Regions from separate parts of the Dethiothermospora halolimnae genome, predicted to be linked through region 2. Evidence: riboswitches for the same ligand, from Rfam matches in the RefSeq annotation. Region 2 holds a riboswitch; each other region holds the start of a gene.

Region 1 (3,293 bases), on a different contig from region 2:
AAAATACCTAGAAGTGTAACCGGAATAAATCCAATAAATGGAAGTGAGTATCTAATCTCTGCAAGTTACAATAGTTATAATAAAGAATTAGATGGTTTAACTGAAGATGAAAAGGAAAAAGAATTAAAAAGGAGAAAAGAGGAAAAGGATTATGAAGTAATAGATGAGATACCATTTTGGGGAAATGGAAGGGGTTTCACAAATAAGGTGAGGAATAGATTATATATATATAATTCAAAGGATAATAGTATAAATGAAATAACCGATAAATACACAGGTGTTGGTAGTGTTAACCTAAATGAAGACAAAACAAAAGCTATATTTATAGCTTCAAGATATAAAAACAAAATGGAATTAACCGATGATATGTATATATATCACATCGATAAGGATAAGTTACAAAATATATCCCCATATGATAACTTTAGTTATAGTTATGCTAACTTTATAGAAAACAATATAATATTTACAGGTAGTGATATGAAAGGTTATGGAGTTAACGAAAATGAAAAATTCTATAGACTAGATTTATCTAATAAAGAAGTAGAGTGTATAACTAAAGACTTTGACCGTAGTTTGTGGAATTCAGTGGGAAGTGACTGTAGATATGGTGGTTCTCAAGTTAGAAAAGTAGATAATGGGTACTTATACTTTACAACAACTGAAGGATATATGTCATACTTAAATAGAATCAATATAAATGGTGATATAGAAAGGGTTATAGATAATAATGGAACTGTAGATGGATTTGATGTTGTAGATGGAAATATAATATATATAGGATTTAATGGAACTAACCTACAGGAGATCTATAGTAAAGATAAAAAAGTAACTGATTTTAATGATGGAATAATTAATAATAAAAATATTATAAAGCCAGAAAAGGTTACTGTTGAAAATGATGGAGTTAGTATAGATGGATGGATATTAAGACCTATAGATTTTGATAAAAATAAAAAATACCCTGCTATATTAGATATTCATGGTGGGCCAAAAACAGTATATGGGGAAATATTCTATCACGAGATGCAATGCTGGGCAAATAAAGGATATGTTGTATTTTTCTGTAATCCCAGGGGCAGTGATGGAAAGGGAAATGAATTTGCCGATATAAGGGGAAAATATGGAACAATAGACTATGATGATATAATGAAATTTACCGATTATATTCTTGATAATTATAAATTTATAGATAAAGACAATGTAGGAGTAACCGGGGGATCCTATGGAGGATTTATGACAAACTGGATTATAGGCCATACAGATAGGTTTAAAGCCGCAGCATCCCAAAGAAGTATATCAAACTGGATTTCAAAATTCTGCACCACTGATATAGGATATTATTTCGTCCATGATCAAGGGGGCTCTACACCTTGGGAAGATCAACAGAAACTTTGGGAACATTCGCCACTAAAATATGCAGATAAAGTGAAAACCCCAACACTATTCATTCACTCGGAAGAGGACTATAGATGTTGGAGTCCAGAAGGATTTCAAATGTTTACAGCATTAAAATACTTTGGTGTTGAGTCAAGGCTATGCTTATTTAAAGGGGAAAATCATGAACTAAGTAGAAGTGGAAAACCGAAACATAGGATAAGAAGATTAAAGGAAATAACAGATTGGTTTAATAGATATTTAAAAAATCAATAAATCTTTTGTATCCATAATAAATATTTATGGAGTTTTCTATTGACAAATCCTTTGTATAATCATAGAATGTTATTGCAAGATAAAACTTAATAATGGTGGGTGAAAATCATTGGAGATATCCGTTAGGGATAACCGTAGGAGAAAAAAATAAATTTATGCTAAGAATTTATTTTGAAGCTCTCAGGTCATTACAATGATTTGACACAACCCTGGAGAGACCCTTACATAAGGGCATCGACGAAGAAACTTGTTTTCTAACAAGGAAACTTTCAGATAAAAGGACAGGGAATAATAAGCATTAGTTTTACTATGCTATTATTCCCTGTCTTTTTGTATGTAAAAAAATAAAAGACTGGAGGGATATTAATGATAATTATTAAAGGAATGGGACTATTAATATTAACACTTATTTTATTTTCAGGATTTAGTTTAAAGGCACCAAAGGGAAATAAAGCAATGTCAGGCCTGGCAAATGCGGCGGTAGCAACTTTTTTAGTTGAGGCTATTCATAAATATATAAATGGAGACTTTTTAAACATAAAATTCTTGGGAGAAGTTGGAAGTGCATCGGGAAGTGTAGGGGGAATAGCAGCCACAATATTAGTATCCCTTAATATGGGGGTGAACCCTATATATGCCGTTACAGCAGGAGCGGCAATGGCAGGCTATGGAATACTTCCAGGATTTATAGCAGGATATGTGGTTGGACTAATAGGACCAATACTTGAGAAGAGGTTACCAAAGGGAGTAGATGTAATCCTAGGAGCATTATTAATAGCTCCTATAGCTAGAATAGTAGGATTTGGTTCAGCTCCAGTAGTTAACTCTACCTTAAGTAATATAGGAAATATGATAGTGGTGGCATCGGAACAATCACCCTATTTAATGGGATTTTTACTAGGGGGAATAATGAAGATGATGTGTACGTCACCATTAAGTTCTATGGCATTAACTGCAATGTTAGGACTTAGGGGATTGGCAATGGGTATCGCATCAATAGCCTGTGTAGGAGGTTCATTTACAAATGGTTTAGTATTTAAAAGACTAAAATTAGGGGACTCATCAAATGTATTGAGTGTTATGTTAGAGCCATTAACTCAAGCCGACGTTATAACCCAAAACCCAATGCCAATATATTTCTCTAACTTCATAGGAGGGGGATTGGCAGGATTGTCAGCGGCATATTTTAATATTATAAATAATGCTCCAGGAACAGCATCTCCTATTCCGGGGCTTATAGCACCCTTTGGATTTAATGATCCTAAAAGTGTAATATTTGCTATTTTCTTTGCAATAATAGGTGGAATAAGTGCTGGATTAGTTGGATCAACTATATCAATGGCAATAAGGAGCAAAAGAAAAATTACAAGGGCAGTAACATCTAAATAGTAAAACATTGAAACGATTTGGACGTTCAGTTATTGATGAATTTTTAGTAATTTGGTATTGAGCGGTTTTTAATGATTTGGTGTTAGGAGATTGTTAATAATTTAGTGTTAGGAGATTGTTAATAATTTAGTGTTAGGAGATTGTTAATAATTTAGTGTTAGGAGATTGTTAATTGTTTGGTTGTTGGGGGATTCGTAATCCCCCAACTTAAATTTACAAAGAATATTTTCAACAAAAATTAAATATCTATA
Region 2 (3,293 bases):
CATATTTATCTCTCCTTTTCACAGAAATCTTCATATTCCTCTGGGGACATCAAATCATCTAACTGGGATTTATCTGAAATCTTGATTAACATAAACCAGTTTCCATAGGGATCAGCATTTATTGCTTCTGGACTATCTAAAACATCTTGATTTACTTCTAATACAGTCCCTCCTATTGGCATAAAAGAATCCGATGCTGCCTTTACTGATTCAATAACTCCATATTCCTCTTCTCTATCAAACTCATCATCTTCCTCTGGTAAATCTACAAAAACAATATCTCCCAGTGAGTTTTGGGCAAAATCTGTTATTCCTATATATGCATTGTCTCCTTCTACTTTTATCCATTCATGATCCTTTGTATATAATAATCCCTTTAAAATTTTCATTTTTTAATTCCTCCTATTTTTTATAATTTTTACTTAAGAACCTTTTACTTATAATTTCAGCTTTAACAGCCTTTTTTCTTATTTTTATATCTATATCTGTTCCTATTTTTGAATAATTACTATCTACCATAGCTAACCCTATATTTTTCTTTAATGTAGGTGAGAAATATCCTGTTGTAACAAAACCTATCTTTTTATCATCATATAAAACATCATATTGTTCCCTAGGTATTCCCCTTCCCTTCATTTCAAAACCTACAAGTTTCCTTTTAAGTCCTTCTTGTTTCTCTTTAACTAAAGCTTCTTTTCCAATAAAGTCATCTTTATCTAACTTAACAAAAAATCCTAACCCTGCTTCTAATGGTGTTATATTCTTTGATATCTCATGACCATATAAGGGTAATGTAGCTTCAAATCTAAGGGTATCTCTAGCTCCAAGGCCTATAGGTTTTATACTATATTCCTCTCCTGCCTTTAATATTTCATTCCATATACCCACTAGATTATCTGGGTCTGTATATATTTCAAATCCATCTTCTCCTGTATATCCTGTTCTTGATACTAAACATTTTTTATTATTTATTAGTACTTCCCTATTAAAACGGAAAAACTTTATTGTTGATAAGTCTGTATCACTTATTTTTTCAAGTATCTCTTCTGCTTTAGGTCCCTGTAGTGCCAATTGCCCCATGCTATCAGAAATATTTGATATCTCTATATCATAATCTTTTTTATTTTCTAGAATCCATTTAAAATCTTTATCTATATTTGCTGCATTTACAACCAATAGAAAGTGTTTCTGTGATATCTTATAGGCTAATAAATCGTCTACTATTCCCCCATCTTCATAACACATAAGACTGTATGCTACCTGATTATCATCTAAATCCTTAACATTATTAGTTATAATACGGTTCACAAACTCCAATGCATCATTGCCCTTTATCTCTATTTCTCCCATATGGGAAACATCAAAGAGCCCCGCACTATCCCTAACTGTATTATGTTCTACAACAAGTCCCTCATACTGGATAGGTAACTCCCATCCAGCAAAGTCTATAATTTTACCCTTTAAGTTTACATGTTCATTATATAAAGACGTTCTCATAATATCACTCCTTCAAGCATAATATTGGTTTTTTACGTATAAAAAAGAGGAATAAGACAATATACCCCAATTAGAGTATACTGTCCTATTCCTCTGTAATTTACCTGAGAGATTCTAAACACTTTAATAAAGTGTATTGCTCCTACGGTGTTCTCTAGAACTTTCCAGAGGGCCATCAAATAACGATTCTTTTGCCTGAAAGTTTCTATATGCTATACATATATTGCTCCTTCGGCTCCCTGTTGGGCATCTCTCGTTATTATCATCTGGTTATTATTAATTTATAACTATATTATATTAAAATTTTCAAAAAATTCAATACATTATAAGTAACTGTTATATATATCATTATTTATTATTATAGATTTATAACAAAGGTTATATGAAATAATCATGTTAACCTTTTCCTTTAGTTATCCACGTTATCCACATAATCCACAATCTACAGTGGATAACTTTATGTAAACTCAACACCACTGTTATCAACTGTATTGTAGCAATTTCAAATTTACATAATATTAGTTTTCCACATTTTTAAAACTTATCCACAATAAATTATTAACAACTATCCCTTCAATCTCTAGTTATAATATCTTACTATAGCTATATATATTCCCCTTGCTATTTTTTGCTGATACTCATCACTTTTTAGTAGTCTAAGCTCATCGGGATTAGATAAAAATCCACATTCTACTAATATAGCCGTAGCTTTTACTTCCCGTAGTAAATATACACTATTTGTAGATTGGCACATTCTTTTATTATTATTATCTAATATTTTTTTTAATTCTTCTTGTATTATTTTAGCAAGTGCTTTTCCCTCTTCACTCCCCTTCTGATAAAAGGTTTGGGCTCCATAGTATTTACTCTGACCAAAACTATTTAAGTGTATAGTTATAAACAAGTCGGGGTTTATATCGTTTGTCATTATCCTCCTATTTCTCAAATCTTCATTCTTCTTTTGATTATAACTCTTTGATTTTTCTGTATATAACCCTTCATCCTTATCTCTAGTCATGATTACTTTACATCCTGCCTGTTCTAATAGTTTTTTTAACCTTAATGAAATACTAAGATTAATATCTTCCTCTTCCGTTCCATCCTTAGCTAAAGCCCCTGGATCCACACCTCCATGTCCTGGGTCTATTACTATCACTTTATCAGTTATTGATAAATTAAAAGTAGGTTGGACCTTATTATATCCTAAAAAGAATATTATCAATCCTATTATTACTAATAGGAAAATTAAAACATGAGCCTTTTTTATGAATATTACCCTCATAACACTCCCCCTATGTTTATTCATATATTAATACTATTAGTTGGAATGTTGTCCATATTACAAAAAAAGAACAAAGTCACCTTTAGTGCTTCTTTATTCTGTACAGAGTACAGAGGACAAAGTGCAGGGAATTGGTGAAAACATAAACATATATAGGGCTTCTTCTAGAAGAACTATTATACCAAAGACTGTATTTTCAATGAGCTGTGGGATTACGAATCCCCCAGCAACTAAAAAATTCCGTTGGTGCTTCTTTATTCCGTACAGAATGTAAGGTGCAGGGAGTTGGTGAGACCATAACAAAAAAAACGCCGGTATATACCGGCGTTTTTGATAAAATATAACTATCTTTTTGAGAATTGTGGAGCACGTCTTGCTTTCTTTAGACCATACTTCTTTCTTTCCTTCATTCTTGGGTCTCTAGTTAAGAAACCAGCTTTTTTAAGTACAGGTCTTAACTCACCGTCAGCTTTTAATAATGCTCTTGATATTCCATGTCTTATAGCTCCTGCTT
Region 3 (3,293 bases), on a different contig from region 2:
TCAGTTGGAAAGTGATATAACTGAATATCTTGTGCAGCTTTATAATGCACCATTAACCGACATGCAAAACTCTACAGTAACCACATTGTTCCATACTATAAATGACTTAGAACGTGTGGGGGACCATGCTGATAACTTAGCAGAGCTAGCACAATATAGAATAGACAATAAATTTTGGTTTACAGATAATGCTTTAGATGAGCTTCAGATTATGTTTGATAAGGTTGAACATTCCTTTAAGAATGCCCTTATAGCTTTTAAGAATGCAGATCCTAAAGTTGCTAAGAATGTTATTGCCAATGAACAAGATATTGACCTATTAGAAAAACAGTATAGGGCAAATCATATTGATAGACTAAATAAACAAAAATGTCATCCAAGTTCAGGTATTGTATTCTTAGATGTGATAAGTAACCTTGAGAGGGTTGCAGATCATTCATCTAATATATCAATATCAATACTTGATGCATTAGAAAATAAATAGTCCCTTTGGGGCTATTTTTATTTTACATACAATTCTCTGCACTCTGATCTTTGCACCCTGCACTAAACAAAGAAGCACCAAAGGTGCCTTTGTTTTTAAATACCGCTATTGTAGAAATCCCATTTAAAATATATAATGATATTACGTATTCTTTTACTAAATTAAATGCAATTATAATATACTTTATTATTAATTATGAATGAGGAGTGAAGAGCTGTGGGAAGGGTAAAAATAATAGCAGATAGTGTTTCTGATATACCTAAGAAATATATAGAAGATTTAGATATAGAAGTTGTACCCCTAACTATAAATTTTGAGGATGGTAGTTATAGAGATGGAATAGATATATCCACTGAAGAATTTTATAGGAAAATGGGATGTAGTGATAAACTACCTACTACATCCCAGGTTACTCCTAAGGAGTTTATAGATATATATAACAAATTTAAAGATGATTATGAACACATAATAGTATTAACTATTTCATCAGAAATGAGTGGAACATATCAATCGGCTATGATGGCAAAGAAGATTATAGGACTTGAAGATAGGATAACTGTAATTGATTCTAGGGGAATAACCTTAGGACAAGGTTTAATGGCTATAGAAGGAGCTAGAATGGCTAAAGTGGATGAAAATAAAGATGTAATAATAGATAGGCTTAAAGATATGGTTAATCATATGGACTATATATTTGTAGTGGATACTCTGGAGAATCTTAAAAAAGGTGGAAGGCTTTCGGTTACTAAGGCATTTATAGGTGAGAAACTGAAGATTAAGCCAGTACTTAATATAGAGAATGGAAAATTAACCTTAAAGGATAAGATACGGGGGAGAAAGAAGGTTATTAAATGGGTTATAAAGAAAATAAAGAAGATGGATATGGATTTTAAAGATATGACCATTGGGGTAAATCATACTGAAGCTGAGGAATTTGCCATGGAACTTAAAGAGTCTTTAGAAAAAGAATTAAAGCCAAAGGAGATAATATTTGGAAAGGTAGGGGCAACGGTGGGAACCCATGCTGGAATTGGAGCCATAGCTGTATATTTTGAAAATTCGTTGAAAAAGGCTTAATAACCGGTTTTTATGGGTTAGTGAAAACAACGAATATTATGAAAATTAATTATAGATAAAAAAAATGTAAAATAGTATTGTATTAAAAAACTTTATATATTATAATATGGGTGAGCAGGAAAACTTGATTATTGTTTAACAATTAAATAATAGTATCTGGATGATGAATGCGGAAGAGACCGAAGGTTTAGGCGCCGAAGGAGTAAGTCAATTGGCTTGCCACTGAATGATGAAACTCTCAGGCAAAAGGACCGCATTTTGACAGTTCTCTGGGAAGCTTATTGCACCGAAGGAGCAATTCTTATATATAAGAAGAATCTCTCAGGTTAGGAACAGGGGGACGTGGCATATAACTAACAATATGTATACGTTTGTCTGTTTTTTTGTTGTCAAAAAATAGTTAAATCATTAAGGGGTGGACTCTTTGAGAAATATGATAATAACTAACAATCCGTTAGTTGAAACTAAATTTAAAGACACAGTAAAGGTAAAATTCTTTGACACCAAGTACATAGATATTTTGGTAAAAGTGAGGGATTTAGTCCATGTTGGACACAAGTTGTTGTCCCATCCCCTTTCTGGGAGTGTAAAACCTAATGAGACTCCTTATAAATCTATTTTAATAAGTGAAGAAAAGGGTAAAATGGATATGAAATCTATAATGGTCATAGAAGATAGCTTAAATACTGCGAAAAAGTTTTTGAAAGATAAAGAGACACCTAAGTGGGATGATAAGATTCTTGATGATTTTCAGGTTATAGATTTATCATTAATTGAAAATACTTTAGAGAATATTAACTTTTAAACTGGGTATAAATATAGATAATTGTGGGTAGATTTTAAACTATGGATTATTTAAAAAAACTTTTTGTAGAAAATTAATATAAAATGTAGATTAGATTATATGATAGTATATGGATGGTCCTAGTTGGACACTACATAGAAAAGGTTTTACTAAAGTAATAGTACTGTGAGAATTTCAATAATCCATACTTTAATTATTTTGCTAGGTATTAAATTAAATATATTTAGTTAAAAATAAATAAATAAGGAGTGAGGGAAATGTCAAATATTTATGACGTGGTTATAATTGGTACAGGACCTGCTGGTCTAGCTGCTGGTTTATATGCATCAAGGGCTAACCTTAAAACTATTATTCTTGAAAAAGAAAAGGCTGGCGGACAAATAGTGACAACTGAGGAAGTAGCTAATTATCCAGGATCAATTGCTGATGCAAGTGGACCATCGCTTATTGCAAGAATGGTTGAACAAGCAGAAGAGTTTGGTGCTGAAAGAAAATTAGACGAAGTTAAAGAGATAGACTTCAGTGACAAGATAAAGGTTATAAAAGGTGAAAAAGAAGAATATAAAGCAAAATCAGTAATAGTAGCTACAGGTGCTAAACCAAGGTTACTTGGTGCTCCAGGTGAAAAAGAACTAACTGGTAAGGGTGTATCTTATTGTGCTACTTGTGATGGTGCTTTCTTTGAAGACCTAGAGGTTTATGTAGTAGGAGGAGGAGATTCAGCAGTTGAAGAGGCTATGTTCTTAACTAAGTTTGCAAGAAAGGTTACTATAGTTCATAGAAGAGATAAGTTAAAGGCTGCTAAGTCAATTCAAGAAAAGGCATTCAAAAATGATAAGATAGATTTCATATGGAATTCAGAGGTTAAAGACTTAAAAGGTGACGGAATATTAGAAGCTATGACTTTAAGAAATAGAGAAACAGGAG

Evidence for each region. A riboswitch is a leader RNA that binds a small molecule or an ion and turns the genes downstream of it on or off. The one in region 2 is predicted to bind glycine.
Region 1: linked by a shared signal. The riboswitch ahead of V6137_RS16790 (PTS sugar transporter subunit IIC) and the one ahead of gcvT (glycine cleavage system aminomethyltransferase GcvT) in region 2 are both predicted to bind glycine.
Region 3: linked by a shared signal. The riboswitch ahead of V6137_RS13965 (GrdX family protein) and the one ahead of gcvT (glycine cleavage system aminomethyltransferase GcvT) in region 2 are both predicted to bind glycine.

Annotation. Positions count from the first base shown of each region.
Region 1 covers NZ_JBAKFX010000054.1:20,685-23,977, reverse strand. Annotated here, with positions in the region: gene V6137_RS16795 (alpha/beta hydrolase family protein) at 1-1,653, shown strand, start outside; glycine riboswitch at 1,853-1,948, shown strand; gene V6137_RS16790 (PTS sugar transporter subunit IIC) at 2,020-3,042, shown strand.
Region 2 covers NZ_JBAKFX010000001.1:147,480-150,772, forward strand. Annotated here, with positions in the region: gene gcvPA (aminomethyl-transferring glycine dehydrogenase subunit GcvPA) at 1-3, opposite strand, end outside; gene gcvH (glycine cleavage system protein GcvH) at 6-389, opposite strand; gene gcvT (glycine cleavage system aminomethyltransferase GcvT) at 403-1,497, opposite strand; glycine riboswitch at 1,588-1,668, opposite strand; glycine riboswitch at 1,671-1,763, opposite strand; gene cwlD (N-acetylmuramoyl-L-alanine amidase CwlD) at 2,078-2,779, opposite strand; gene rpsI (30S ribosomal protein S9) at 3,124-3,293, opposite strand, start outside.
Region 3 covers NZ_JBAKFX010000037.1:23,714-27,006, reverse strand. Annotated here, with positions in the region: gene V6137_RS13975 (Na/Pi cotransporter family protein) at 1-484, shown strand, start outside; gene V6137_RS13970 (DegV family protein) at 701-1,561, shown strand; glycine riboswitch at 1,722-1,825, shown strand; gene V6137_RS13965 (GrdX family protein) at 1,995-2,366, shown strand; gene trxB (thioredoxin-disulfide reductase) at 2,624-3,293, shown strand, end outside.